Regions from separate parts of the Lentzea sp. genome, predicted to be linked through region 1. Evidence: riboswitches for the same ligand, from Rfam matches in the RefSeq annotation. Region 1 holds a riboswitch; each other region holds the start of a gene.
The links. Region 1 has a riboswitch for cobalamin ahead of VF330_RS20130 (CbtB domain-containing protein). Riboswitches for the same ligand answer to the same signal wherever they lie in the genome.
Positions count from the first base shown of each region.

Region 2: it holds a riboswitch for cobalamin, as region 1 does, so the genes downstream of both, VF330_RS31850 (LPXTG cell wall anchor domain-containing protein) here and VF330_RS20130 (CbtB domain-containing protein) in region 1, are expected to answer to the same signal.
Region 3: it holds a riboswitch for cobalamin, as region 1 does, so the genes downstream of both, VF330_RS10800 (ribonucleoside-diphosphate reductase subunit alpha) here and VF330_RS20130 (CbtB domain-containing protein) in region 1, are expected to answer to the same signal.
Region 4: it holds a riboswitch for cobalamin, as region 1 does, so the genes downstream of both, VF330_RS13560 (putative cobaltochelatase) here and VF330_RS20130 (CbtB domain-containing protein) in region 1, are expected to answer to the same signal.

Region 1 covers NZ_DASVFL010000179.1:8,462-15,525, reverse strand. Annotated here, with positions in the region: gene VF330_RS20160 (ABC transporter permease) at 1-605, shown strand, start outside; gene VF330_RS20155 (MFS transporter) at 535-1,695, opposite strand; gene VF330_RS20150 (PAC2 family protein) at 1,756-2,658, opposite strand; gene VF330_RS20145 (hypothetical protein) at 2,707-2,958, shown strand; gene VF330_RS20140 (HAD family phosphatase) at 2,951-3,607, shown strand; gene VF330_RS20135 (CbtA family protein) at 3,604-4,365, opposite strand; gene VF330_RS20130 (CbtB domain-containing protein) at 4,382-4,570, opposite strand; cobalamin riboswitch at 4,604-4,778, opposite strand; gene VF330_RS20125 ((2Fe-2S)-binding protein) at 4,827-5,477, opposite strand; gene VF330_RS20120 (phosphoribosyl-ATP diphosphatase) at 5,586-5,849, shown strand; gene hisG (ATP phosphoribosyltransferase) at 5,863-6,723, shown strand; gene VF330_RS20110 (antibiotic biosynthesis monooxygenase family protein) at 6,720-7,031, shown strand.
Region 2 covers NZ_DASVFL010000302.1:20,106-27,169, reverse strand. Annotated here, with positions in the region: gene VF330_RS31860 (FAD-dependent monooxygenase) at 1-769, shown strand, start outside; gene VF330_RS31855 (DUF6461 domain-containing protein) at 750-2,318, opposite strand; adenosylcobalamin-variant (AdoCbl-variant) riboswitch at 2,408-2,479, shown strand; gene VF330_RS31850 (LPXTG cell wall anchor domain-containing protein) at 2,526-3,728, shown strand; gene VF330_RS31845 (hypothetical protein) at 3,728-4,141, shown strand; gene VF330_RS31840 (hypothetical protein) at 4,138-4,902, shown strand; gene VF330_RS31835 (energy-coupling factor transporter transmembrane protein EcfT) at 4,899-5,930, shown strand; gene VF330_RS31830 (ABC transporter ATP-binding protein) at 5,927-7,064, shown strand, end outside.
Region 3 covers NZ_DASVFL010000083.1:10,609-17,672, reverse strand. Annotated here, with positions in the region: gene VF330_RS10805 (ribonucleotide-diphosphate reductase subunit beta) at 1-395, opposite strand, end outside; gene VF330_RS10800 (ribonucleoside-diphosphate reductase subunit alpha) at 356-2,731, opposite strand; cobalamin riboswitch at 2,840-3,048, opposite strand; gene VF330_RS10795 (LysE/ArgO family amino acid transporter) at 3,092-3,640, opposite strand; gene VF330_RS10790 (LysR family transcriptional regulator ArgP) at 3,740-4,597, shown strand; gene VF330_RS10785 (SDR family oxidoreductase) at 4,616-5,359, shown strand; gene VF330_RS10780 (DUF998 domain-containing protein) at 5,423-6,130, shown strand; gene VF330_RS10775 (hypothetical protein) at 6,055-6,465, shown strand; gene VF330_RS10770 (hypothetical protein) at 6,560-6,889, shown strand; gene VF330_RS10765 (class I SAM-dependent methyltransferase) at 6,882-7,064, opposite strand, start outside.
Region 4 covers NZ_DASVFL010000107.1:10,426-17,489, reverse strand. Annotated here, with positions in the region: gene VF330_RS13570 (cobyrinate a,c-diamide synthase) at 1-1,272, opposite strand, end outside; gene cobO (cob(I)yrinic acid a,c-diamide adenosyltransferase) at 1,280-1,894, opposite strand; gene VF330_RS13560 (putative cobaltochelatase) at 1,905-3,836, opposite strand; cobalamin riboswitch at 3,877-4,007, opposite strand; gene VF330_RS13555 (threonine aldolase family protein) at 4,039-5,001, opposite strand; gene VF330_RS13550 (hypothetical protein) at 5,021-6,082, opposite strand; gene VF330_RS13545 (8-amino-7-oxononanoate synthase) at 6,144-7,064, shown strand, end outside.

The DNA of each region.
Region 1 (7,064 bases):
TCGTGCAGCAGATCGGCGGAGCCGACGCGATGGTGGACGCGTTCTTCGGGACCGTCACCCAGCTGCTCGGGCTGATCTCGGCGATCTACCTCGTCCAGGCGGTCCTGCGGCTGCGGTCGGAGGAGACCTCGTTCCGCGCCGAGCCGCTGCTCGCGACCCCGGTCTCGCGCTGGGGCTGGGCGGCGTCGCACGCGGTGTTCGCCCTGGTCGGGGGCGCGGTCGTGCTGGCGTTCGCGGGACTCGGGCTGGGCCTGGTGTACGGCCTGCAGATCGGCGACGTCGGCGGTGAGCTGCCGAAGTTGCTCGGCGCGGCACTGGTCCAGCTCCCGGCCGCGTGGGTGGTCGCGGGCGTGGCGCTGCTGTTGTTCGGGGTGTTCCCGCAGTTCACGGGTGTGAGCTGGGCGGTGGTGTCGGCGTCGCTGGTGATCACGCTGCTCGGCCCGGCGCTGCGGCTCGACCGGTGGGTGATCGACGTGTCGCCGTTCAGTCACGTCCCGAAGTACCCGGACGTCACCTTCGGACCGCTGGCGTGGCTCACCGCGGTGGCGGTGGTGCTCCTGGTTGCGGGCTTCGCCGGGTTCCGGCGCCGCGACCTGACCACGTGACGACGGCCGGCACGAGGACGAGCAGCGCCGCCGGGACGAGGAACCCGAGCAGCGGGTGCGACTGGTAGAGCGGGACGAACGCCAACGGGGCCGAGGCGGCGCCCATGAAGCGCAGCGACTGCACGACGCTGACGCTGCCACCCCTGTTGGCGTTCTCGCTCTGCAACACCAACGCGTTGATGCTGACCAACACGCCCTGCGCCGCCGCACCGGTCAGCGCCCACGCGATGACGACCATCGCCGCGAACGGCGAGGTGCCCGCCGCGGCGATCAGCGCGCCACCGACCGTCGAGCCGACGACGACCATCGTGGTGGCACCGAACCGGTCGATGGCCTTGCCGATGTGCCGCGCGGTCAGGAACCCGACGATGCCGAACCCGGTGAGCAGCAGCCCGCGTTCGCCGGCGCCGAGCCCGAACACGTCGTCGAGCCGGAACGCCACGAGGAACGACAGCCCGCCCAGGCAGCCCCAGCCGACGAACGCGATGAGGGCGGGCCTGATCGTGCTCGGCACGAACGCGCTGCGCAGGCTCGCGTCCCGCTCGGGTTCGGCCTCGGTCTCCGGCACGCCCAGCACCGCCAGCCCGACGGCCACCACGGCGATCACCACGAATGCCAGCCGCCAGTCGACCTCGGCGGTGAGCCCGCCGACGAGCGGCGCGGAGGTCTGCCCGGCCGCCTGCATCGACCCGAACAGCCCGAGCGCGCGCCCGAGCTTCTCCTTCGGCGTCGACGCGGCGATCACCGCGAGCAGCACCGGCGTGGTGAACGAGTTCGCCGCGCCCTGCAACGCCCGCGACGCCAGCAGCACCTCGAACGTCCACGCGCCCGCGGCCAGCAGGGACGTGACGGCGTAGGCCACGTAAGCGATCCGGACCGTCCGTTGTGGACCCCAGCGTTGCGCGAACGTGCCGGACACCAGCATCAGCACGGCGAACGGCACCAGGTAGGACGTCAGCGTCGACGCCGCCTCACCCGGCGATCGGCCGAAGCTGTCGCCGATCTCGGGCAGGATCGACGTCGTCACGGCGCCGCCGAACGGCCCAATCAAGGCGCCGGCGTACAAGCCGGCGCGTGCCAAGCGGCCCACGGACACCTCCGCCGCTCACCCTAGTGGGGGAGCGGCGGCGATGGTTGCCTGAGCTAACTTTTATTGGCGCGGGCCTGCCGACGGCCAGCCAGGACCGCGGCCGCGGCGGCGCAGGTACCGCTCGAACTCCGCGGCGATGTCGTCCCCGGAGGCCTCGGTGATCTGCATGGCCGCGTCGCCGCGCTCCTCCAGCGCGCGCACGTAGTTGCGCACGTCCTCGTCCTCGTCGGCCATCTCGCTGACCGTGCGCTCCCACTCCTCCGCCTGCTCCGGCAGCGCGCCGAGCGGGACCTCGATGTCGAGGACCTCCTCCACGCGGTGCAGCAGGGCCAGGGTGGCCTTGGGCGACGGCGGCTGCGAGACGTAGTGCGGCACGGCGGCCCAGAAGGAGATCGCCGGGATGCCCGCCTGCACGCACGCGTCCTGGAACACGCCGACGATGCCGGTCGGACCCTCGTACTTCGAGTGCTCCAGGCCGAACTTCTCGGCGGCGTCCGCGTCGTAGGCGGTGCCGGTGACCGGCACGGGACGGGTGTGGGGCGTGTCCATCAGCAGCGCGCCCAGCGTCACGACGGTCGTCACCCCGAGGGCGTCGATGTGGCCCAGCAGCTCGGCGGCGAACTTGCGCCACCTCATGTTCGGCTCGATGCCGTGCACGAGGACCACGTCCGCGGACGAGCCGGGGGGCCTGCACACCGACAGCCGCGTCGTCGGCCAGTCGACCCTGCGGGTGACGCCGTCGACCATGCGGACGGTCGGCCTGGTCACCTGGAAGTCGTAGTAGTCGTCCGGGTCGATCTCGGCGAGCGGGGTGGCGTCCCAGGTGAGTTGGAGGTGCTCGATCGCCGTGCTGGCGGCGTCACCGGCGTCGTTCCACCCTTCGAAAGCGCAGACCATGATCGGGCTCGTGAGCGGCTGGCGCGGGTTCGAGGGGGTCGGGGATTCCTGGGACGGATCGTTCACGGCGCCAGACTACGGCCTCGCGCGAGCAAGTCATCGCAGGCTTGGCCCATGCGTGGTCGCGGAGCGTCGCCGTCGCGGGACGCGCTGGTCAACCGCGTGACGATCACCGGCCACGCCCGCGAGCCGCCCGGCCGGAACGCGTATCGTGGGCACCGGGAAGTCCACGGACCGCGGCCGGCTCGCCGAAGCGCCGGCCTGGCACCGGCACGAGCGGGTCCGCGAGGGCTCCCGCTGCACCCGGAACAGTCCACCGACGCCTTCGTGGCGCACCACCCGGAGGCGAAGTACTTCGATGTCTGACTTGCAGGCCGTGCTGTGGGACATGGACGGCACGCTGCTCGACTCCGAGAAGCTGTGGGACATCCCGCTCTACGAGTACGCGGAGAAGCTCGGCGGCACGCTGTCGCTGGAGACCCGTGAGCGCATGGTCGGCACGAACGTGCCGACGACGATGCGCCTGCTGTTCGCCGACGTCGGCCTCGACCCCTCCGCGGAGGACCTGGTGGACGGCGCCGCGTGGATCTCGCGCCGCACCGAGGAGGTGTTCCGCGCCGGCCTGCCGTGGCGTCCGGGCGCCCAGGAGGCGTTGCGCGCCGTGCGTGCGTCGGGCGTGCCGATGGCGTTGGTGACGTCGACCGAGCGCGCGCTGACCGAGGTGGCGCTGGACACGATCGGCCGCGACCTGTTCGACGTGACGGTGTGCGGCGACGAGGTGGACGGGCTGAACAAGCCGCTGCCCGAGCCGTACCTGAAGGCCGCGCGGTTGCTCGGCGTGGATCCCGTGGAGTGCGTGGCGGTCGAGGACTCGCCGACCGGTGTCGCCGCGGCCGTGGCCGCCGGGTGCACCGTGCTGGTCGTGCCGTGCGACGTCGAGGTGCCAGCGGGGGAGCGGCGGGTGTTCCGCGACTCCCTCACCGGCGTCGACCTCGACGTGCTGAAGGCGCTCTAGACAGTCTGCGAAGCGGTCACGCGCTCGGCCTTGGCCCTGCGCGTGGCCGGGTCCACCAGCAGGCCGAACACCACGCCGATGCCGACGTAGAGCGTGGCCAGCTGGGCGAGCGAGCTGAGGCGGAACTGCCACAGCACCGCCACCGGCATGTCCGCCGGGATCGTGTCCGGCGGCGCGGGGAACGCCACGAGCACCACCGCGACGGCCGCGACCACCGCGAGGAGCACACCGGTGACGCGCACCGGCTGCGACTGCGCGCGCAGCTGCTCGGCGAGCCGGCTCGCTCCCCACACGATCGCCAGGCCGGCGACGACCACGCCCAGGTACAGCGCGGTCCGGTAGTCCACGGTGTCCGGGTCGCCCACGGCGGGCGGGTTGGCCGGGTACTTCAGCCACGGCAGCAGCGCCACCGCGCCGAACACCGCGACGCCGAACGCGAGGCTGCGGCTGAACGGCGTGCGGTCGGTGAACCAGCGCTTCGACAGCGCGTAGGCCGTGGCGAACACCAGGCCCACCGCGATGCCGACGATCACCACGCCGAGCATGCCGCCCGCGACCTGGGCGCCGCGGCTGACCAGCTCTTCCTCACCGTGCGAGTGCGCGTGACCGTCACCTGCGGGTTCCCGCGCCTCCTCGACCGCCAGGGCGGCGCGGATGGGGATCTCGGTGACCAGGAGCTGCACGAGCGCGGAGGCGGCACCGGCGATGCCGCCGGCCGCGATCCCGCGCAGTGCGATCGACTTGTACGTCGTCGTCATCTGCGTGATCGGCGGATCAGTGGCAGGGGACGCCGAGGGCGTGGCGGCCGTCGTGGAAGAACTCGTGCAGCAACTCGGAACCCGCGCCGAGCGCGAGGCCGTTCTCCTGCAGGACCAGGTAGGTGACGATCAGGCCGAGCAGTGAGACGGCGAAGGCCCACTTGGGCACGCGGACGGCGGACAGGCTTGCTGCGGGGCTCGTCATGACGGGCTCCTCCATACCTCGTGGAAGGTCAACTCTCCTTGCGGCGCCGCAGCCGGTCTCCTGACTCCCGGATCACCGCTCACCCCGCGTCTTCCCAGCCCCGGCGGGGACCAGTGACGTGCTCGGCGGGGGTTGCTTCCCGGTCACAGTGGCGAGGACCGCGCCGGATTTCCACCGGCTTCCCGTCACTGCGGCGCGTGCACCGTAAGTTGAGCGGCCCGCCGAGCACAACCGGCCATAAGAGTTGTTGCGTTCCTCACTTCACGAGTGGACAGTCACCACACTTCCCACCTGCGGCGACGCGGTAGTAGAGGCAACAGCTCCTGCGGCGGAACGCGACCTCGCCGGGGATCGAGAAGAATTCTCCCGCCTGTTCGAACGGCGGCGCGGTCATCAGCCGCACACCGCGCAGTTCCGCTTCCTCGGCCGTGAGCATGCCCGCGCGCACGACCATTTTCAGCGCGCCCGCGATGTTCGACATCGCGTTGCCCCACAACAGCCCGCGCGACACCGGGGTGACGTCCTGGATGGCCTCGACCACGGGCGCGAGCGCCTCGGCGGCGGGCGGGCCCAGCCGCGGCAGGTCGACGCGGACGCTCAGGCCGCCGGCCGGGTCGTGGCGCCACCAGAGGTTCTCCGGCCGCACGTCGATCGGCAGGCCGGCGGCCGTGAGCGGGCTGAGCAGCCGCGCGGTGTAGCTGAGGAAGAACAGGCTGGCCGCGACGCGCGGTTCCTCCGCTTCGTACCGGATCGCGATGGCGTCGATCGTGTTCTTGAGGTCCGGGCCCTCGAGCAGCGCGGTTCCCGGCAGCCAGGACTCGTCCGGACGGCCCACGTCGAGCGCGAAGAACGGGTTGATCCCGCGCACCCGGCGCAGCGCGGCGAGGACCTCGGCGAGTTCGGACACGGAAGTTCACGCTACTGGGTGTCCATGCAGGACAAATCACGTCCAGGGCATGGGACGGATCCGACCGCGGTGTGGACGTGGGTCCGCGGGATGGGAGGATGTCGTGTCGTGAAGACCTTCGACTCCCTGTTCGCCGAACTGACCGAACGAGCCGCCACCAAGCCGGCGGGGTCCGGCACCGTCGCAGCGCTCGAGGCCGGCGTCCATGCGCAGGGGAAGAAGGTCCTGGAGGAGGCGGGCGAGGTCTGGATCGCCGCCGAGTACGAGTCCGACGAGAAGCTCGCCGAGGAGATCTCGCAGCTGCTCTACCGCCTCCAGGTGCTCATGCTGGGCCGCGGCCTCACCCTCGAAGACGTTTACAAGTACCTCTGAAAGAGACTTCCACATGCTGCGCGTAGCAGTCCCGAACAAGGGCGCGCTCGCCGAACGCGCCTCCGCCATGCTCACCGAGGCCGGCTACCGGCAGCGGCACGAGCCCCGCGACCTGACCGTGCTCGACCCGAACAACGACGTCGAGTTCTTCTTCCTGCGCCCCAAGGACATCGCGATCTACGTGGCGTCCGGCGACCTCGACCTGGGCATCACCGGCCGCGACCTGGCCGCCGACTCGGGCGCCGACGACAACGGCTCGTCCGTCGAGGAGCTGCTGGCCCTGGGCTTCGGCTCGTCGACCTTCCGCTACGCCGGCCCCCGCGGCACGGACTGGAAGGTCGAGGACCTCCAGGGCAAGCGCCTCGCCACGGCGTACCCGAAGCTGGTGGGCCGCGACCTGCGCGCCCGCGGCATCACGGCCCAGGTGATCCGCCTCGACGGCGCCGTCGAGATCTCCATCCAGCTCGGCGTCGCCGACCTGATCGCCGACGTGGTGGGCTCCGGCCGCACCCTGCGCCAGCACGACCTGGTGCCGTTCGGCGACCCGATCTGCGAGTCGGAGGCCGTGCTCGTGCACCGCGCGAACTCCGAGCTGACGAAGGCGAAGAAGCAGCTGACGGCCCGCCTGCAGGGCGTCGTGTTCGCCCAGCAGTACCTGATGCTCGACTACGACTGCCCGCGCTCGATCCTGGACGAGGCCGTCGCGCTGACCCCGGGCCTCGAGTCGCCGACCGTCGCGCCCCTGGCCGACGAGGACTGGGTGGCCGTGCGCGCCATGGTGTCGCGCAAGGAAGCGAACCAGGTGATGGACGAACTGGCCGCCATCGGCGCCAAGGCCGTCCTGGCGTCGGACATCAGGTTCTGCCGCCTGTGATCCTGGAGCAGGCCGTCCTGGACGTCGTTCCGGGGCTCTCGGACGAGTTCGAGTGGGCGTTCGGCGAGGCGCGGTCGTTGATCAGCGCCTCGCCGGGCTTCCTCGGCCTGGAACTGCTGCGCTGCCTGGAGACGCCGTCGCGCTACCTGCTGCTGGTGCGGTGGGAGTCGCTGGAGGCGCACACCGTCGGGTTCCGGCAGGGGCCCTCCTACGAGCGGTGGTCGTCGTTGCTGCACCGGTTCTACTCGCCGTTCCCGGTGGTGGAGCACTACTCCAGCGCTCTGAGCACCTCGTCGTCGGTGGTCTGACCCCAGTAGTTCTCGCGGTTGATCCCGCCGAGA
Region 2 (7,064 bases), on a different contig from region 1:
GGCCGGGATGCTCTTCGACGCGGTCGAGGGCGTCGAGTACCTCTTCGACGACACGATCACCGCGATCGACGGCACCCGCGTCACCTTCGAGAAGGCCGCCCCGCGCGACTTCGACGTGGTCGTCGGCGCCGACGGCCTGCACTCCAACGTCCGCCGCCTGGTTTTCGGCCCCGAAGAGCGGTTCATCAGCCACCTCGGCGTCAACCTCGCCGTGTTCACCGCACCGAACTTCCTCGGGCTCGACCACTGGCAGACTTTCCAGCAGGGGGACGTGGTCGGCGGCGGCATCATGAGCGCCCGCTCCAACGCGGAATGCCGTGTGTACATGGGATTCAACGGCGTCACGTCGTTCGACCACCGCGACGTCGAGGCGCAGCGCCGCCTGCTGGCCGAGAAGTTCGAGGGTGCCGGCTGGGCGTGGCCGACCGCGCTCAAGCACATGTGGGAGGCGCCGGACTTCCACTTCGACTCGATGAGCCAGATCCGCATGGACAGCTGGTCGCGCGGCAACGTCGTGCTGCTCGGCGACGCGGGCTACTGCGGTTCCCCGCTGTCCGGGCAGGGCACCAGCATGGCGCTGGTCGGCGCGTACGTGCTGGCCGGCGAGCTGGCCAAGGACCCGACGACCGCCTTCGAGCGCTACGAGGAGGTCCTGCGGCCGTACGTGACGGCCAACCAGGACATGGCCTTGCGCAACCAGGAGAGCGGCGGCGCGCCGATCCCGGAGTTCGACGAGATCGTGAACAGCCTCATTCTTCCCCACTACTGAACAGGTTCCCGACGGCGGCGGCGAGGTCCTCTCGCGGGAGCTCGGTGCGGGTGAAGCGGACGACCGCGGTGATCCCCTTCGCGCTGAGGTGCCGGAGGTCCTCGAAGTCGAGCCCGGCCAGTGCGGCGGCGACCTCCGGGTCGTCGCCGTAGTCGGCGTCCTTCCACGGTTCCGCCGAACCGAGCAGCGCGCCGTCCCTGGCGAACGACAGCCGCCGGTCGGAGTTGACGTTCCAGAACAGGCTGGCGGCGCTCCCGTTGCGGGACAGTCGCTTCAGCACCTCGGGCCCGGAGCCGACCCAGTTGTCGAGCTCCAGGACCACGGTCCCGCCGTCGATCTCGACGGCGAGCGAGTCCTCCTCGAAGTCGCCGACCACGTCGTCGACGCCGAGGCCGGTCACGACCGTGACGGTCGCCGCGTCGCCGAGCAGTGCGGGCAGCCACCGCAGCGCCGCCTCCGGTGCGGTCCTGGGCGCGGGCTCGGGTTCGCCGCGCAGCCGGTGACCGACCCGGTCCGTCTTCTTGAGCACGAGCGGGTCCGCGTGAGGTGCCGGCCAGATCAGCAGTTCGTGGCGTTCTTCGTCGTCACCGTCCCGGCCGCGGGCGTGCGCCCGGACCCGGAACTCCCCCGGCCAGGGCGGCAGAGCACCGCGGCCGAGCCGGGCGTCGCCCTTCACCGCGGTGAAGCTGACCTCGGCCACCTCGTCCCAGATCGAGGTCATCGGCTCGCCCGGTTCGTCGAGCGCCACCCGCACGAACACCGGGACGCTGCCCTCCCGGACCCCCGTGCGCACGGCGAAACCGGTGTCGACCGCGGAGACGAGTCCCGTCACCGAGAAGTCCGTGCCGGGAAAGCCCGGCTCTTCCACGAACACGAACTCGTGGTCGAACACCGGCACGTTGGTCTGCCAGTACGAGCCCTTGTACTCGGCGCGCCGCTTCTCCAGCATCGCCCGGGCGTACGCGGGAGGCTTCCCGATCGACGGCAGCAGCAGCGCGGTCACCCCGATCGCGATGCCGATGATCGCCACCGGATCGGTGGAGGTCGGTGTGCCGACAGCGCGCAGGACGGCCGCCGACACCGCCACGGCCAGTGCGAGGTGTGCCGCTCCGTGCTGGGCGGCGATCGCCGCCTCGTCACCGCTCGCCCCGCTCAGGTCGAGCAGTCCCGTCATCGACCGCACGTGGTCGGTGACCAGTTCGATCGCCCCGGGATGTGCCGCCGCCACGAACGCGACCGGCCTCCTCAGCGCGCTTTCGCGGCCGAGCGACACGAACCCGAAGGTCCCGTTGCCGGGTGGGCGCAGACCGGCCACCACGTCCGCGGGCGCGTGCAGGGGCAGCGCGGCGACGCCCAGTTCCAGTGCGCCCAGCAACCGTTCCGCGGCCAGACCGGGAAACGCGTCGAGTGCTTGCTGCGCGGCAGTTCCGTGCTGCGGACCACGTCGCTCCCGCGGTTGGTACCGGCCCAGCTCCGCCGCCGGCTCCGGCGGGATCAGCGCCTCGATCGACGCCACCGCAGCCAGGACCGACTCCTCGAACTCCCCCATGCCGCCGATTGTCGCAGCCGATGGCCCGGCTCACAGCCATTTGACTCGGGTAGGCCGAACCCGCACGATCCAGGGGACAACAGCATCCGCACGCCGCGGGGGAAGCCGGTGGAACTCCGGCACTGACCCGCAACGGTGAAAGTCCGACTGCCCGTGGCGCGCGGCAGCTCCACTCACCCGTCGAGGACAGCGGGACAGGGAGGCGTAGTGATCAGGAAGTCCGCGCTGGTCGCGGTCATCGCGGCCGCGCTGGTGGCGACACCGCAGGCGCAGGCCGCCGAGGTGTCGCCGAGCACGTGGCTGGCAGGCCAGTTCGCCGGGGGCGACCGGCTGCTGAGGTTCCCCAACGACCCGGCGTCCGGTGATCCCGGACTCACCGCCGACGGCATCTACGCGCTGGCCGCGGCCAAGGCCGGCAAGTCGACCGCGACGAAGGCCGCCGCGTGGCTGGCCGCGTCGCCGCAGCTGGAGACGTTCGTCGGGGACGGCGACGCCGAGTCGTACGTCGGTGGTCTCACGAAGCTCGCGCTCGTCGCGCAGACGCTGGGCACGGACCCGGCGGAGTTCGGCGGGGTCGACCTGCTGGACCGGCTCGGCGCGCTGCAGGAGCCCTCGGGGAGGTTCCGCGACCGGACCGACCCGTCGTTCGACCAGACCAACGCGTTCACGCAGGCGTTGGCGATCATCGTGCTGAAGCGCGCCGGTCAGGACGTCGCGAAGCCGGTGGCGTTCCAGGCCGCGGCGCAGTGCCCGGACGGCGGTTTCCCCATCGTGTTCGGCGAAGCGGTCTGCAAGTCCGATGTGGACGGAACCGCGCAGGTGCTCCAGGCGCTGCTCGCGGCGGGGGAGAAGACCGCGTCCGCCAAGGCCCTCGACTGGCTCGTGGCGCAGCAGCAGGCCGACGGCGGGTTCCAGGCGATGACGCCGCCCACGAACGCCAACACCACCGGTCTCGCGGTGGGCGCGCTGGTCGCCGGCGGTCGCACCGCCGCGGCGGACAAGGCCGTGGCGTTCCTGAAGACGTTGCAGGTCGGATGTGCCGCGCCCGAGGCTCAGCGGGGTGCGATCGCGTTCGACGGCAACGGTTTCGACGCCGGAACGGTCGTGCGCTCGACCGTGCAGGGCATGCTCGGGCTCGCGCGGGTGAGCCTCGCCGAGGTGTCGGCGTCGTCCGCCACGGCCGGCGTGCCCGCGATCGACTGCACCACCACGCCTCCGTCGTCCACGACCCCCGAACCCACCGTCCCTGCACCGGCCGGTCCCGAGGCGCCGGTCACCCAGCCGGTCGCCCCGCCGCTCGCCGCCACCGGTCCGGACCAGGCCGTCCCGCTGACGCTGGCCGGTTCGTTCGCGGTGCTCGCCGGCGCCGTGCTCCTCGTCGTCTCCCGTCGTCGGAAGGGTGGTGCGTGATGCGCCGCGTCCTCGCTGTCCTCGCCCTGCTGGCGAGCACGTTCGTCGTCACGTCCCCCGCCTCCGCCGACGCTTGCGCGGGCGTGAAGGTCGTCGTGGACTTCTCCGCGTTCGGCGGTGGCGTCCAGACCGGGTGTGCCGCAGGTGATCCGGCCACCGGACTGACCGCGCTGACCGGCGCGGGCTTCACCTACTCGTTCGTGCCGCGCCAGCCCGGTTTCGTCTGCCGCGTCAACGCGCTGCCGAACCCGTGCACCGCGCCGACCACCAGCGCGTACTGGTCGTACTGGCACGGCACGCCCGGCGGCACCTGGACCTACAGCACCTCGGGCGCGGGCAGCCACGACCCGGCGCCGGGCACGGTCGAGGGCTGGGCGTTCGGCCCCGGCACCGCTCCGGGCGCCACTCCGTGAGGAGGCTCTTCTTCGCGCTGGCACTGGTGATCGCACTCGCACCGGTGCCGGCACGGGCCGCGGGCTGCGACGGCGTGACCGTCGTCGTCGACTTCCGCGGCCTCGGGGGCGGCGTCCAGCAGGGCTGCGCGCCGGGCAGTCCCGGCTCTGGGGTCGCGGCGCTGACCGCGGCCGGGTTCGGCTACACCTACGCGTCGCGCCAGCCCGGGTTCGTCTGCCGCATCAACGCCAAACCGGGCACGGACGCGGACAAGTGCGTCAACGCGTCCCCCGCCACGGCCTACTGGTCGTACTGGCACGCACCGGCCGGGGGCGCCTGGTCGTACAGCAACCAGGGCGCCGCGACGTTCGTGCCGTCCCGCGGAACCGTGGAGGGCTGGGCGTTCGGGGCGGGGGAGCAGCCGGGCATCGCACCACCCGCGGCTCCGGCACCGCAGCCGCCCGCGCCTCCGCAGGTCCCCGCACCCCCGCCGCCTCCTGCCGGGCAGCCGCCCGTGCAGCAACCACCGGCGGTCACCACGACCACCACGACCGTTGCACCGCCGGTTTCTTCCTCTGCGGCAACCACTTCCGCGTCGACGTCCACGACGTCTTCGTCGTCGGCGGCGGAGACGTCGGCCGTCGCTGACCGCAGCACGCCTGTGGCGCAGGAGAAGTCCGGCTCGGGCCGGCTCTGGACGGTGCTCGGCGTACTGGTGATCGTCGCGCTCGCTGTCACCGGACTGCTCGTCGCACGGCGCCGGCGCGGCGCGGAAGAGTGAGGCTGCACTCCGGCGCGTGGTGGCTCTGGGCCCTCGGCCTGGCCACCGCCGCCAGCCGCACCACCAACCCTTTGGTGCTGGGCCTGGTCCTGGCCGTCGCGGGCGTGGTCGTCGTGACGTGCCGGGCGCCCACGCCGTGGGCCGGGACCTACGGCGTGTTCCTCAGGTTCGGCCTGCTGGTCATCGGCCTGCGGGTGGTGCTGCACGTGTTCCTCGGCGGCATCGCGGGCCCGACGGTCCTGTTCACGCTGCCGCAGATCCCGCTACCGGACTGGGCGCGGGGCATCCGCGTCGGCGGCCCGGTCAGCGCGGAGGGCCTGGTCTTCGCGCTGTACCAGGGACTGCTCCTCGCGACGATCCTCGGCTGCGTCGGCGCCGCCAACGCCCTCGCCAACCCGAAACGCCTGCTCCGCTCGCTCCCGGCCGCGCTGTACGAGGTGAGCGTCGCCGTCGTGGTGGCGCTCACCGTCGCACCGCAGCTGGTCGCGTCCGCGCGGTCGGTGCGGCGGGCACGGCAACTGCGCGGCGACACCGCCCGCGGCGCGCGAGCGATCCGCACGATGCTGGTGCCGGTGCTGGAGGACGCACTCGACCGGTCGCTGGTGCTGGCGGCGTCCATGGACTCGCGCGGTTACGGCCGCACGGCGGGCATCTCGCGCAGGGATCGCGCGCTGACCGGGACGTTGGTGCTGGCCGGCCTGTTCGGGTTCTGCATCGGCACGTACGGGCTGCTCTCCGACGCCTACACCGGCTGGCCGCTGCTCGCGGTCGGCGGTGTGCTGGCCGTCGCGGGTCTGCGGGTCGGCGCACGGCGGGTGCCGCGCACGCGTTACCGCCCGGACCGGTGGACGCCACGAGCGATCGGCGTGGCGTTGAGCGGCGTGACGGGCGCGGTCGTGCTGGTGTTCTCGGGAGATCCGGCGCTGTCGCCGTCGACGGTGCCGCTGGCCGCACCGGAACTGCCGCTGCTTCCGGCGCTCGGCGTGCTGGTGGCGTTGGCACCGCTCGTGTTGGTGGGGGAGACATGATCCAGTTCGAGAACGTCACGATCACCTACGCCGGCGAGCCGGTGCTGCGGGACATCTCCGTGGAGATCCCCGAAGGCGAGCTGTGCCTGGTCGTCGGCCGCACCGGTTCCGGCAAGTCGACGTTGCTGCGGGCGGTCAACGGACTCGTCCCGCACTTCAGCGGCGGCACCCTCGCCGGACGCGTCCTGGTCGGCGGCCGCGACACCGCGCACTTCCCGCCGCGCGAACTGGCCGACGTGGTCGGGTTCGTCGGCCAGGACCCGGTCGCGGGCTTCGTCGCGGACAACGTGGAGGACGAGCTCGCGTACTCGATGGAGTCCCTGGGCCTGTCGAACGACGTGATGCGCAAGCGCGTCGAGGAGACCCTCGACCTGCTTGGCCTCGCGGCACTCCGCGACCGTCCACTCGCGACGTTGTCCGGCGGCCAGCAGCAACGGGTCGCGATCGGCGCGGCCCTCACCGCGCACCCGAACGTCCTCGTCCTCGACGAACCCACCTCGGCCCTCGACCCCGGCGCCGCCGAGGACGTTCTCGCTGCCGTGCAACGACTCGTGCACGACCTCGGCATGACCGTGGTGATCGCCGAGCACCGCCTGGAGCGTGTCGCGCAGTACGCCGACCGCGCTCTCCTCCTCCCGCAGGGCACGATCGGCGGCGTCGGCGAGGTGCTCGCGGAAGCACCGGTCGCGCCACCCGTCGTGCGGCTCGCACAAGTGGCGGGGTGGTCGCCGGTGCCGGTCTCGGTCCGCGACGCACGCCGGGTCGCGGCACCGCTGCGCGCGAAGCTCACCGAACCCGCGGCCGAGGCACCTCCGGCCGTCGAGCCGTTGCTGGCGGTCAAGGACGTCGTGGTCCGGTACGGCGACGTCCAGGCCGTGCGCGGGGTCTCGCTCGCCGTCGGCGCCGGCGAACGGGTCGCGGTGATGGGCCGCAACGGTTCCGGCAAGTCGTCGCTGCTCTGGGCGGTGCAGGGCAGCGGAAAGCGCACGTCCGGCACGGTCGGCGTCAACGGCACCGACCCGAAGGCGGTGAAGCCCGCCGAACGCCGCAGGACCGTCGCGCTGGTTCCGCAGCAGCCGTCCGACCTGCTCTACCTGGAGACCGTCGCGGAGGAGTGCGCGCAGGCCGACCAGG
Region 3 (7,064 bases), on a different contig from region 1:
GCCTCCTCGAAGGCCTGGCGGAGAAGGTACTGGCGGCACTCGGGGTTGGTGAGGTGCCGGTAGACCGCGAGCACGATGTTGTTGGCCACCAACGACTCGCTGGTCGCGAAGAAGCCGAGGTTCCGCTTGATCATGCGGCGTTCCTCGTCGGTCAGCCCGTCGGCGGACTTCCACAGGCCGATGTCGGCCTGCATCGAGACCTCGGTCGGCATCCAGTGGTTGTTGCAGCCGTTGAGGTACTTGTCCCACGCCCAGTGGTACTTGAGCGGCAGCAGCTGGTTGACGTCGGCCCGGCAGTTGATCATCGCCTTGTCGTCGACGGAGACCCGTCCGGCACCGGCTTCGATGTTCGTGGTCACTGGCAGGCCTCGCAGTCCGGGTCGGTGATCGAGCAGCTGGGATCGGTGACGGTGACGGGCGAGACGGCGTTGAGCTTGCCGTCGGTGCCCCGCAACGTGGACTTCTCCACGTGGGTCGCGCTCTGCGTGCGCAGGTAGTACGTCGTCTTCAGCCCGCGCACCCACGCCAGCTGGTACAGCTCGTCGAGCTTGCGGCCGCTCGGCTCGGCCAGGTACAGGTTGAGCGACTGCGCTTGGTCGATCCACTTCTGCCGGCGGCTGCCCGCCTCGACCAGCCACGCGCTGTCGACCTCGAACGCCGTGGCGTACAACGCCTTCAGGTGCGGCGGCACCCGGTCGATCGCGCCGAGGCTGCCGTCGTGCAGCTTGAGGTCCGAGATCATCCGCTCGTCCCAGAGCCCCCGCTGCTTGAGCGCCCGCACCAGGTCGGGGTTGGTGACGGTGAAGTCGCCGGACATGTTCGACTTCACGTACAGGTTGCGGTACAGCGGCTCGATCGACTGGTTCACGCCGGTGATGTTCGCGATCGTCGCGGTCGGCGCGATGGCCATGACGTTGGAGTTGCGCATGCCGCGCTCGACCTTCTCGCGCACGGCGTCCCAGTCCAAGGTGGACTCGCGGTTCACTTCGAGCTCGCCGGCGCCGCGGTTGCGCGCGAGGATCTCGACGGAGTCGATCGGCAGAACCCCTCGGCTCCACAACGACCCGTCGAACGACGCGTACGCGCCGCGTTCGCGGGCGAGGTCGGCGCTGGCGGTGATCGCGTGGTAGCTGATCTCCTCCATGCTGCGGTCGGCGAACTCCACGGCCTCCTGCGACGCCATCGGCGTGCCGAGCGTGAACAGCGCGTCCTGGAAACCCATCAGCCCCAGGCCGATGGGCCGGTGCCGCAGGTTGGAGTTCCTGGCCTCCGGGATCGTGTAGTAGTTCACGTCGATGACGTTGTCGAGCATCCGCACGGCCGTCCGCACGGTCTTCGCGAGCCGCGCGTGGTCGATGCCGTCCGCGGTGACGTGCCGGGCGAGGTTGACGCTGCCCAGGTTGCAGACGGCGACCTCGTCGACCGTGGTGTTGAGCGTGATCTCGGTGCACAGGTTGCTGGAGTGCACGACACCGCTGTGCTGCTGCGGCGACCGCAGGTTGCACGGGTCCTTGAACGTGATCCACGGGTGCCCGGTCTCGAACAGCATCGTCAGCATGCGCCGCCACAGGTCGACGGCGGGCAGACGCCGGAAGACCTTGATCTCGCCGTTGTCCGCTCTCTCCTCGTAGGCGCGGTACTTCTCGGCGAACTCGTCACCGAACGCGTCGTGCAGGTCCGGCACCTCGTCGGGGGAGAAGAGCGTCCACCGCCCGCCGGCGCGGACCCGGCGCAGGAACTCGTCCGGCACCCAGTTCGCGGTGTTCATGTCGTGGGTGCGGCGGCGCTCGTCGCCGGTGTTCTTGCGCAGGTCGAGGAACTCCTCGACGTCGATGTGCCAGGTCTCCAGGTAGGCGCAGACCGCGCCCTTGCGTTTCCCTCCCTGGTTCACGGCCACGGCCGTGTCGTTCGCGATCTTCAGGAACGGCACCACGCCCTGCGACTTGCCGTTGGTCCCCTTGATGTGCGCGCCGATCCCGCGCACCGGGGTCCAGTCGTTGCCCAGCCCGCCGGCGAACTTCGACAGCAGCGCGTTGTTGCTGATGCCGTGGAAGATGCCCGCGAGGTCGTCGTCCACGGTGGTCAGGAAGCACGACGACAGCTGCGGCCGTGTGGTGCCCGAGTTGAACAGCGTCGGCGTCGAGCACATGAAGTCGAACGACGACAGCAGCTCGTAGAACTCGATCGCGCGGGCGTCGCGGTCGTCCTCCTGCAGCGCGAGGCCCATCGCGACGCGCATGAAGAACGCCTGCGGCAGCTCGTAGCGGCGGCCGTCGTGGTGCAGGAAGTAGCGGTCGTACAGGGTCTGCATGCCCAGGAACTGGAAGTTCAGGTCGCGTGACGCGTCCAGGGCGGCGCCCAGGCGGGCCAGGTCGAAGCCGGCGAGCCGCGGGTCGAGCTGGTCCAGGCCGATGCCGTGGTGGACGAACGAGGCGAAGTACGACGGGTAGCGTTCGGTCATCTCGGCGTGCGTCAGCGGGACGCCGCAGGCCTCGGCGCGCAGCTTGTCCAGCAGCAGCCGGGCGCTGACGGAGGAGTAGTCCGGGTCCTGTTCGACCATCGTGCGGGCGGCCATGATCGGCGCCAGCGCCAGTTCGGCGTCGGTGATGCCGTCGTAGAGGTTGCGCTTGGTCTCGGCCAGGACTGCCTCCGCCGAGGCGTTGGGCAGGTCGGCACACGCTTCGTGGACGACCTCGGACAGTCGATCCAGCGCTGGTGGGCGGTCGGGCACGCTCTCTCCTCGCGAGCAAGCCCGAGGAAACGCGTGCGCGCACCAGCGGACGCGCGCCACCGGTGCACACAGCCGCCCTCCCTCGGGGCACCGTGTGGTGCGCGCAGGCTTGCGCGCACACCGGTGGCAGGTCTTCGGACTCGTGGGCGCCGGGCACGCTCCTACCGGCCGTCGCTTCCCAGGGCGGACCCCAGTGCTTCGTTGACGGCTTTCGTTCCCACTCACCGCTGCGGGGCAGTCCCGGACTTCCACCGGGTTCCCTCTTGCCTCACTCGCCCGGTGCTCCGGGCCGGTGAACCACCAGCGCGGCAGATACTACATGTGGTGGTGGCTGCTTGATCACCACCCAACATGCGCGCGTCACGCTCCGGCGATCAGCACCACTCCGAGGACGGTCATCACGGCGGCGATCACGCCGTCCAGCACCCGCCACGCGCGGGGCCTCGCGAACAGCGGGCTGAGCAGGCGCGCGCCGAACCCGAGCGCGACGAACCAGGTGACGCTCGCGGTGACCGCGCCGATCCCGAAGAGCCACCGGCCGGCCGCGATCGAGCCGAGGAGCAGCAGCGTGTCGAGGTAGACGTGCGGGTTGAGCCACGTCAGCGCGAGCGCGGTGAGCACGGGGCGGCCCGACGCCTCGCCGGAGGCGGTCAGCGCGGACGGCCGCAACGCCCGCCGCGCGGCGAGGAAACCGTAGCCCAGCAGGAAGATCCCGCCCACGACCGCGGCGGCGGTGATCACGGACGGCCACCTGCGGACGATCGCCCCGAACCCGGCGACGCCCACCGCGACGAGGATCGCGTCCGAGACGGCGCACACGGCGACCACCTTCGCCACGGCCTGGCGCCGGAGTCCTTGGCGCAGCACGAAAGCGTTCTGCGCGCCGATCGCGACGATGAGGGTCATCATGGTGCCGAAGCCGAGGAACAGGTCAGTCACCCCTCCGACGGTATTCACGCGTTCTTGATGAGACCAGCTAAAGATTCTTACGTAGCATTAGCGCTCGTGATGGATCTCGACCTGGTGCGCACGCTGCTCGCGGTCGTCGACGCGGGCACGTTCGACGCGGCAGCCACCGCGCTGCACGTCACGCCTTCCGCTGTCTCGCAACGGATCAAGGCTCTGGAGCAGCGCACCGGCCGGGTGCTGCTCGTGCGCGCCCGGCCGGTCCGGCTCACCCCGTCCGGCGAGGTGCTGGTCCGCTACGGCCGGCAGCTGCTCGCCCTCGACCAGGACCTCGACGCGGCGCTCGGCGAGGACGCCGTCGTGCGCGTGCCGATCGCGGTGAACGCCGACTCGCTCGCCACGTGGTTCCTGCCCGCGCTGCAACGGGTCCCGCCGGAGCCGAGGATCTCGTTCGACCTCCACCGCGAGGACCAGGACCACACGACGGCGTTGCTGCGCCAGGGCCTGGTGATGGCGGCGGTGACGTCGTCGCGGGAACCCGTTGCGGGCTGCGAGGTCCGCCGGCTCGGCCACATCCGGTACGCGGCGATGGCCACGCGGTCCTTTGTGGACCGTTACGAGGACGGGCCGCTCAAGTCGTGGCTGCCGCGGGCGCCGGTGGTCGTGTTCGACCGCAACGACGACCTGCAGGACCGGTTCGTGCGCACGCTGACCCGCGGCCGCGGCGCGTCCGACCACCGCCACTACGTGCCGTCGTCCGAGGTGTACGTGCGGGCGATCGTCGCGGGCCTGGGCTGGGGGATGGTGCCACCGCAGCAGCTGCAGGACGGCCTGGTCGACCTCGCGCCGGGCCGGACGGTGTCCGTGCCGCTGTACTGGCAGCAGTGGAAGCTCGACTCGCCGGCGCTCAACGCAGTGGCCCGCGCGGTCGAGGAAGAAGCGGCCGTAGCGCTCGAATAGGAGTTATCGTCTCGGGCCATGACCGGTGAAGCGATGAACCTCGACGGGAAGACCGCGGTCATCTACGGCGGCGCGGGCAGCATCGGCGGCGCCATCGCCGCGGCGTTCGCGGCGGCGGGGGCCGAGGTGCACCTCGCGGGGCGGACCGAGGCGACGCTCAAGGCCAGAGCCGAGCAGCTCGGTGCGCGGTACGCCGTGGTCGACGCCCTCGACGAGCGGGCCGTGGACGAGCACGCCGCCACGTTCGAGCGCCTGGACATCTCCGTCAACGTCACGACCGACAACGACGTCCAGGGCACGCCGATGGTCGAGATGAGCGTCGAGGACTACCTCAGCCCCGTCGTCTCGGCCGTCCGGTCGAAGTTCCTCACCGCCAGGGCGGCCGCACGCCACATGACCAGGCAGAAGTCCGGCGTCATCCTGTTCTTCGGCGGCACCGGCGACCCCTCCGCGCACCGGGAGTGGCAGCTCGGCGGGCTGCTCGCCGCGTTCGACGCGGTCGAGTCGATGCGCCGCCAGCTCGCCGTGGAGCTCGGGCCGCACGGCGTCCGCGTCGTCACGTTGCAGACGGCGGGCGTGCCCGAGTCCGTCCCGGAGGACTTCCGCGGCGTGGTCGAGCCGGACATGCTCCGCCGGTCACCGCTGAACAGGGTGGCGACGCTGGAGGACGTCGGCAGGGCGGCGCTGTTCGCGGCGTCGGACTGGGGCCGCACGATCACGGGCGCGCAGGTCAACATCACCTGCGGGAGCGTCCTGGGCTGAGCGGTTCCTGTCGGTTCCCTGAATGCCGGAACCCCTCGCCCGCACGCGAGCGTTGACCGTTATGTGCTGATTCCTCGACTCGCCGCCGCCGGCGGTTCACTCGCCGTCGTCGCCACGGTGGCCATGGTCGGGCTGCTCGACCTGAACGTCGGGCCGCTGCGCCGCACGATCAGCGAGTACGCGCTGGGCGAGCACCGGCTGGTCTTCGACGTGGCCGTGCTGCTCCTCGCGTTCGGCTCGCTCGCGATCCTGACGGCGCTCGTCCACCGCGGGCTGGCCCGGTGGCGGTCGCCGGGGTCGGTGGCGCTCGTGCTGTGGTCGGTGGGCCTGCTGCTCGTGGTGGCGTTCCCGAAGACGAACTGGGCGATGGGCACCAACGAGATGAGCGGCAGCATCCACCGGTTCGGGAGCATGCTCGCGTTCGTGAGCCTGCCGATCGCGGTCATCGCGCTCGCGCGGCCGTGGCTACGGCACGCCGTGTGGGGGCGACACGCCAGGTGGACGATGGCGTCCGGTTTGTTGAGCGTTGTCGCGTTCATGCCGATCCTGTACGCCATTGCGGTGGGCATGACGTCCGGCGTTCGGTGGTGGCGCGTGTTCCCGTTGGGCTACACCGAGAGGATCTTGCTCGTGGCCGAGGTCGGCGCCGTGCTGGTCGTCGGGCTGTGGGCCATCGCGGCCAGTAGGGTTGCGCCATGGCGAGTTGGGGAGACCTCGCGGATTACGTCCGCGCCGAGTACGACGTCATCCACGACGACGGCGAAGAGCTGAGGATCCTCTTCACCTTCGGGGACGTGGACGAGGGCGACGACGAACGCACGCAGGTCGTGATCGTCGTCAGGGAAGTGCTCGACAAGATGCACGAGTGGGTGCAGATCGCCTCCCCGTGCGGGCTGGCCTCGCAGGTGGACCTCCGCGCGGTGCTGGAGGAGGTCGGCAACTCCACGGTCGCGTGCGGTCTCGCGATCATGGGGGAGCACGTGGTCGTGCGGCACTCGCTGCCGTTGGCCGACCTGGACATCCACGAGTTCACCGACCCGCTCCAGCTGCTCGCCGGCACGGCGGACACGCTGGAGGAGCAGTTCTGGGGAGGCGACGGCTACTGAGGTCCCCCACGACCCGATCCGGCCGGACCGTGTCGTGGGACTCAGTCGACGACCCGTCGTGGAACCTAGGTTAGGCTCTCCTAACGTGAGAGCGATGACGGTGCAGGTTCGGGCCGGGCTGGGCGTCGGACGCCTGGCCGCGGCCATGGAGTCCCTGGTGGAACTGCATCCCGAGCTGTGCCGCTCCGGCTTCGCCCACCACGAGGTCACCGACCCCGTCACCGCCACCCCCGCGGCCCTCGCGGAGGCGGAGGCGGGCCTCGACCTGCAGGCCGGCGTGCTGATGCACGTCGTGTGGCTCGACGCCGGACCGCGGCGGTCCGGGCGGATGGTCCTGGTGCTGCACGACATCGTGGCCGACCGGCTGCCGCTGGTCCTGCCGTGGCTGGTGCGGGCCTGGAAGCAGCCCGCACTCGTCAGCTGACGCGCCGCGCCACGAACACGAGCTCCCGGCCGGGCCGGTCAGGGGCGTCGCGGACGTCCACGACCTCGAACCCGCTCGTCCTGAGGCTCTTCTCGATCTCGGGACCCGAGCGGAACCGCAGGGTCGAGTCCGAGGTGACCACCGTGCCGTCCGGGAACCGGTAGTTGTGGCGCAG
Region 4 (7,064 bases), on a different contig from region 1:
CGACGCGTGCACGCCGCCCGCCACGAACCCCTCGGCGACGGGCCGCGAGTCGACGCCGCGCCAGTGCCACGCGGGGGGCGTCGAGTGCGGTGTGGACAGCTGGGTGCGGTGGAACTCGTGGCCGGTCACGCGGCTGCCGGCCGGGTGCAGCGGCGAGCTCGCGGACGCCACGGCGTCGCGGTAGCCCAGCGTCAGCTTCGGCGTCATGAACCCCTCGGCGTCGAACACGCCGCACATCGGGTGGCCGTCGAGCGACTTCGCGAGGTACAGCAACCCACCGCACTCAGCGTGGACCGGCGCACCCGATCGAGCGAACCGGGCGATGGCGTCGCGCAACTTCGCGTTGTCCGACAACGCTTCCGCGTGCTGCTCGGGGAAACCGCCCGGCAGCACCAGACCGGCGGTGCCGTCCGGGAGGTCCTCGTCGTTGAGCGGGTCGACGACCGCCACGGCCGCGCCCGCCGCCCTCAGCACCTCGACGTGTTCCGCGTAGCCGAACGTGAAGGCCGCTCCCCCGGCCACCGCGACCAGGGGCTCGCCCTCGACGCGCTCGACCTGCGGCTGCCACGGCGCGACGGCCATCGACGGCACCGACCTGGCGAGGCCGCGCACCGCGTCGAGGTCGACGTGCTTGGCCACCGCGGCGGCGATCGCGTCGACCGCGGCCACGGCCTCCGGACCGTGCTCCGCCGCCGTGACGAGGCCCAGGTGCCGTGACGGCAGGGAGAACTGCGGATCGCGCGGCAGCACGCCGAGCACGTCGAGGCCGACCTCGTCGCACGCCGACCGCAGCACCTGCTCGTGCCGCTCGGACCCGACCTGGTTGAGGATCACGCCGCCGAGCCGGACCGTGGGGTCGTAGCCGCGGAACCCGTGCAGCAGCGCCGCGAGCGACCGGCTCTGCCCGCGCGCGTCCACGACGAACAGCACGGGCGCGTTGATCAGCTTGGCGACGTGCGCGGTCGAGCCGATGCCCGCGGTGTCGACGCGGCCGTCGAACAGGCCCATGACGCCCTCGACCACGGCGATGTCGCAGCCCTTGGCGCCGTGCGCGAAGAGGCCGGGAACGCGCTGCTCGCCGACCATGACCGGGTCGAGGTTGCGGCCGGGCCGCCCGGTGGCGAGCGAGTGGTAGCCGGGGTCGATGTAGTCGGGGCCGACCTTGAACGGCGCGACCCGCGACCCGGCCGCGCGCAGCGCCGCCATCAGGCCCGTCGCGACGGTGGTCTTGCCGCTGCCCGAGGCGGGGGCCGCGATGACGAGACGGTTCACCACCTGCTCACCACTCGATCCCCCGCTGGCCCTTCTGCCCGGCGTCCATCGGGTGCTTGACCTTGGTCATCTCCACCACCAGGTCGGCGGCGTCGGCGAGCCGCTGCGGCGCGTACCGGCCGGTGATCACGACGTGCTGGTGGCCGGGCCGGTTCGCCAGGACGTCCACGACCTCGTCCACGTCGATCCAGCCCCAGTGCAGCGGGTAGGTGAACTCGTCGAGCACGTAGAGGCCGTGGCGTTCGGAGCGGATCCGCCGCGCGATCTCCGCCCAGCCCTCGCGCGCGGCGTCGGCGTGGTCGTCCTCGGTGCCCTGCTTGCGGGTCCAGGACCAGCCCTCGCCCATCTTGTGCCACTCGACGGCGCCGCCCTCGCCGGTCTCGTCGTGCAGCCGGCCGAGCGCCTTGAACGCGGACTCCTCGCCGACCTTCCACTTGGCGGACTTCACGAACTGGAACACGCCGATGTCCCAGCCCTGGTTCCAGCCGCGCAGCGCCAGGCCGAACGCCGACGTCGACTTCCCCTTCATCTCCCCGGTGTGCAGCATCAGCAACGGCCGGTTGCGGCGCTGCCGGGTGGTCAGGCCGTCCTTCGGGACCTCGACCGGTTGTCCTTGTGGCATCGGGTTCTCCTCACGCTGCCCGGACGACGCCGGCGAGGTGGTCGGCGCTGAGCTGGTCGAGACGGACGCAGGTGCCCCGCAGCGCGTCGGCGACCTTCTGCGCGAGGCCGAGGCGGACGTGGCCCTGTTCGCAGTCGACGACCACGACGGCGGTCTGGTCGAGCAGGCCGGCGGCCTTGAGCGCGTCCCCGGTCGGGTCGCCGCCGAGGCCGGACGACGTGGCGCGGCCGTCGGTCAGCAGCACCACCAAAGGCCGTTTGCGCGGGTCGCGGAGCCGTTCGACCTCCAGCACCCGGTGGGCCTTGAGCAGGCCGTCCGCGAGCGGGGTCCGGCCGCCCGTGCGCATCTTCTTCAAGCGCGTGGCCGCGGCGTCGACGGAGGTGGTCGGGGGCAGCGAGACCTCGGCCTGGCTGCCGCGGAACGTGACCACGCCGACCTTGTCGCGGCGCTGGTAGGCGTCGCGCAGCAACGAGATCACCGCGCCGCTGACCGCCGACATCCGCTTCTGCGCCGCCATCGAGCCGGAGGCGTCGACGACGAACAGGACGAGGTTCGACTCCTTGCCCTCGCGGACCGCCTTGCGCAGGTCGGCCGCGGTGAGCAGCAGTCCGGGACCGCTGCGGCCGCGCGCGGCCTGGTGCGGTGCGGCGTTCGCGAGGGTGTCGACCAGGTGCAGACCACTGCCGTCCACTGTGGACGAACGGACGACCCGGCCGGTGCGGGCGCGGGCCCGGGAACGCTTGCCGGGCGCGCCTTCGCCGACGCCGGGCACCTCCAGCACCCGCGCCTTGAACGCGGGCGCGGGTTCCGGCGCCGGGCGGTCCTGGGGCGCGTCGCCGTTGCGCGGCGGGCTGTCCCGCGGACCGTCCTGCGGTTCGGGCAGCTCACCGCCGCCGGGTCCGTCGTCGTCGGGACCCTCGTCGTCAGGGCCCTGGTCCGGTTCCTCGGCGTGCTCGGCCGCCTCGCGCATGGCGTCCTCGAGCTGCTGTTCCTCGATGCCGGGCTCGTCGAACGGGTCGCGGCGGCGCCGGTGCGGCAGGGCGAGCCGGACCGCGGCCTCGACGTCCAGTTCCTCGACGCTCCCGGCTCCCCGCCAGGCGGCGTGGGCCGTGGCGGCACGGGCGACGACGAGGTCCGCGCGCATGCCGTCGACCTCGAAAGCCGCGCAGACGGCGGCGATCCTGCGCAGCTCACCGTCCGGAAGGGACACCCCGGGCAGCTTCGCCTTGGCGTCCGCGATCCGCTGCCGCAGCTCGGCGTCCTCGGCTTCCCACCGCGCGGCGAACGCGACGGGGTCCGCCTCGTAGGCGAGCCGGCGCCGGATGACCTCGGTGCGCACGCCCACGTCCCGCGCGGCCTTGACCTGCACGGTGAGCCCGAACCGGTCGAGCAGCTGCGGCCGCAGCTCGCCCTCCTCCGGGTTCATGGTGCCGACCAGCAGGAACTGCGACGGGTGCGAGACCGAGACGCCCTCGCGCTCGACGTGCGCGCGCCCCATCGCGGCGGCGTCGAGCAGCAGGTCGACCAGGTGGTCGTGCAGCAGGTTGACCTCGTCGACGTAGAGCACGCCCCGGTGCGCCGAGGCCAGCAGCCCGGGCTGGAACGCCCGCACACCCTCGGTCAGCGCCTTCTCCAGGTCGAGCGACCCGACCAGCCGGTCCTCGGTGGCACCGACCGGCAGCTCGACGAGCTTCGCCGGCCTGCGCTCCACGCCGTCGTGCGGCGCGTCGGGGCAGTCGGTCGTGCCGGGCGCGCAGCCGAACCGGCAGTCCTTCGAGACGTCCAGCTCCGGCAGCAACGCGGCGAGGGCACGCACGATCGTCGACTTCGCGGTCCCCTTCTCGCCGCGGACGAGGACACCGCCGATGCCGGGGTGCACGGCGTTCAGCAGCAGGGCCAGCCGGAGGTCGTCGTGTCCGACGACAGCCGAAAAGGGGAACATGCGCGGTGAAGTCCTTCCTCGGGTGTCCACGCCCGTGGTCGGTCGGAGTAAGAGGGGGACGAGTTCCTGACTCCCGGGTCTCCCCGGTCACAGTCGCGGGACGGCGCCGGATTCGCACCGGCTTCCTCGCGCTCCCCTCACAGCCCCGGCATCGTCGCATTCCGCACCCGTGCGACCAACAGCCAGGTGAGCGACATCGCCCTCAGAGCAGGCTCCGGAACTCCGCCCAGGCCCGCGCCACCTCGTCCGCCGTCCACTCCAGCGCGGGCCCGGCGATCGTGACCTCGGTCTTCGCGAGCGTCCCCGACGGCCAGAACGACCCGAGGAACTTCCCGCTCAGCTCGGTCAGCCGCTTCGGGTCACCGGGCAGGTGCAGCGCGAACTGGTGGGTGTGGGGCTCGGGCAGTCCCATCGCGGCCGCCACGACCTTGGCGTGCTCGACGTACGACCCCAGCTTCGGCAGCACGGTGTCGAGACCGTGCAGTGCGGACAGCGCGGCCGGCCACTGCTGGAACAGCATGCCGCCGTACCGGTGCCGCCAGACCCGCGCCTGGTCGACGAAGTCCTGGCTGCCCGCGAGCGCGGCGCCGGAGATGCCCTCGAGGGACTTGTAGAACGACACGTACACCGAGTCGAACAGGCCGGCGATCTCGGGCAACGGCTTGCCGAGGCCGTGCGCGCTCTCCCACAGCCGCGCGCCGTCGAGGTGCACGACCGCGTCGCGTTCGCGGGCGAGGTCGACCAGCGACGTCAGCTCGTCCCAGGTCGGCAGGACGAACCCGGCCTCGCGGTCGGGCACCTCCAGCAGCAGCGTCCCGTACGGCTCCGGGCAGGTGCCGACGTCGGCGTCGCGGACCTTGACCGGGCGCAGGCCGGACAGCACGGTCAGCGCGTCGTCCTCGTGGTGCAGCGGGTGGGCCTGCGGGTGCATCGCCACGATCGGGTTGTGGGTGCGGTCGGCCCAGCACCTCAGGGCGATCTGCTGGGCCATGGTCCCCGTCGGCACGAACAGCGCCGCCTCGGTGCCGAGCAGCTGGGCGACGCGGGTTTCCAGGGCGCCCACCGGGCCGCCGTCCCCGTAGCGGTCTGGGTCGACGTCCGGCACAGGGCCGAGCGTCTCCAGCAGCGTCTTCTTGTGGACTCCGGAGAGCTGGCGATTCAACACACCCGCATCAAACATCAGGTCAACGCCTCACGGCCACCGACTTCGGCGCGCGGAACGACAGCAGGTGCAGCCACTCCGGTTCGGGACCCGCCAGCTCCAGCGCCGGCTCGTGGGAGGCCACCGTCCGCAACGTCACCGCGGCCTCCAGCCGGGCCAGCCCGGCACCGAGGCAGAAGTGGCGCCCGTACCCGAACGCCAGGTGACGCGGGTCGGTCTCCTCACCGGTCAACACCAGCACGAGCTCCGCACCGGCGGGCACGCGCACACCGGACAGGACCACCTCACGCGCGGTCAGCCGGCGCCACGTCACCACGGGCGTCTCGGTCCGCAGCACGTGCTCCACGAAGTCCTCAGCGACACCGGGCGACGGCAGCCGCGCCCACAGCGCGCGGTCCTGCAGAGCGCGGCGCAACGCCGTGGACAGCAGCTGGGTCGTGGTCTCCTGCCCGGCGATCAGCAGGAAGTAGCAGAGACCGGCGGAGTCCTCCGCGGACACACCGGCGTCGGCCAGCGCGCGGAACAGCTCGCCGTCCCGCGCGTGGTAGCGCTTGACCAGCCACTGGTGGAACTCGCCGACGTCGTCGACCAGCTCCAGCTGCCGTTCGCGCGAGAGCGAGCCCCAGAAGAACTCGAGCGACCCGGAGCTCCACCGCTTGAGCGCCGGGATGTCGACGTTCTCCAGGCCGAGGAGCTCCACCAGCACGATCGCGGGCAGGTCCCAGGCGAGCGAGCGCACGAGATCCTCACCACCCAGCCGTTCCACGACCAGGGACCGGATGCGAGGCTCCGCTGCGGCGACGCGGGCCGGCGTGAAGAACGACGCCACCAGCCTGCGCAGCCGGGCGTGCGACGACGAGCCGTTGTTGGCCAAGGTCGGCGGCAGCGAGAAGCGGGCCCTGACCAGGGTGCGCAACGCGGCGGGCACGACCGGCGTGACGGCGGTCAGCGCGTTGTCGGGCAGGAACGTGACCGGGTCGGCCAGCACGGCGCGCACGTCGTCGTGGGCGGACACCACCCAGCGGCCGTCGACGAACTGCACCGGCGAGGTGAGTTCGGCGCGCGTGAAGGTGAACAGGTCCACGAGCCGCACGCTAGTGGGCGGATGGGAGACTCAGGCGGTGACCGTGAGCACAACCGAGGCAGTGTCCACCGACGGTGAGGCGACGTTCGACTGGATCGACGTCCGCTCCGAAGCGCGGGCCAAGGCGGGTCTGACCCGGCGCGTGCGCCCGCGCAAGGCGGGCTCGACCGATCTCGACCTCGCCAGCAACGACTACCTCGGGCTCGCGAAGGACAAGCGCGTCGCCGGTGCCGCGGCGGCCGCCACGCTGAAGTGGGGCGCGGGCTCGACGGGATCGCGCCTGGTCACCGGGTCGACGGAGCTGCACAACGAGCTGGAGTTCGAGCTCGCGAACTTCTGCGGCGCGCAGTCGGCGCTGGTGTTCAGCAGCGGCTACATGGCGAACCTCGGCGCGGTCGCGGCGCTGTCCGGTCCCGGCACGGCGATCGTCGCCGACCAGTACATCCACGCGTCGCTGATCGACGGCACGCGGCTGTCGAAGGCCGACGTCGTCGTCGCGGACCACTGCGACGTCCGCAAGGTCCGGCACGCCCTGGAGACCCGCGGCAAGCGCCGCGCGATCGTCGTCACGGACTCGGTCTTCAGCGTCGACGGCGACATCGCCCCGCTGACCGAGCTGCACGAGGCGTGCCGCGCGACCGGGGCGGCCCTGGTCGTCGACGACGCGCACGGGCTCGGCGTCGTCGGGCCGGGCGGACGGGGCGCGGTGGCCGAGGCGGGCCTGATGAGGGCGCCGGACGTCGTCACGACGCTCACGCTCAGCAAGTCGCTCGGCTCCCAGGGCGGCGCGGTGCTCGGCCCGAGCCGCGTGATCAAGCACCTGATCGACACCGCGCGCACGTTCACCTTCGACACCGGTCTCGCGCCCAGCAGCGCGGCGGCGGCGCTCGCGGCGATCAGGATCCTGCGCGAGGAACCGGACCGCGCCGAGCGCGCGCTGACGGTGGCGCACGACCTGAGCAACCGCCTGAAGGAAGCCGGG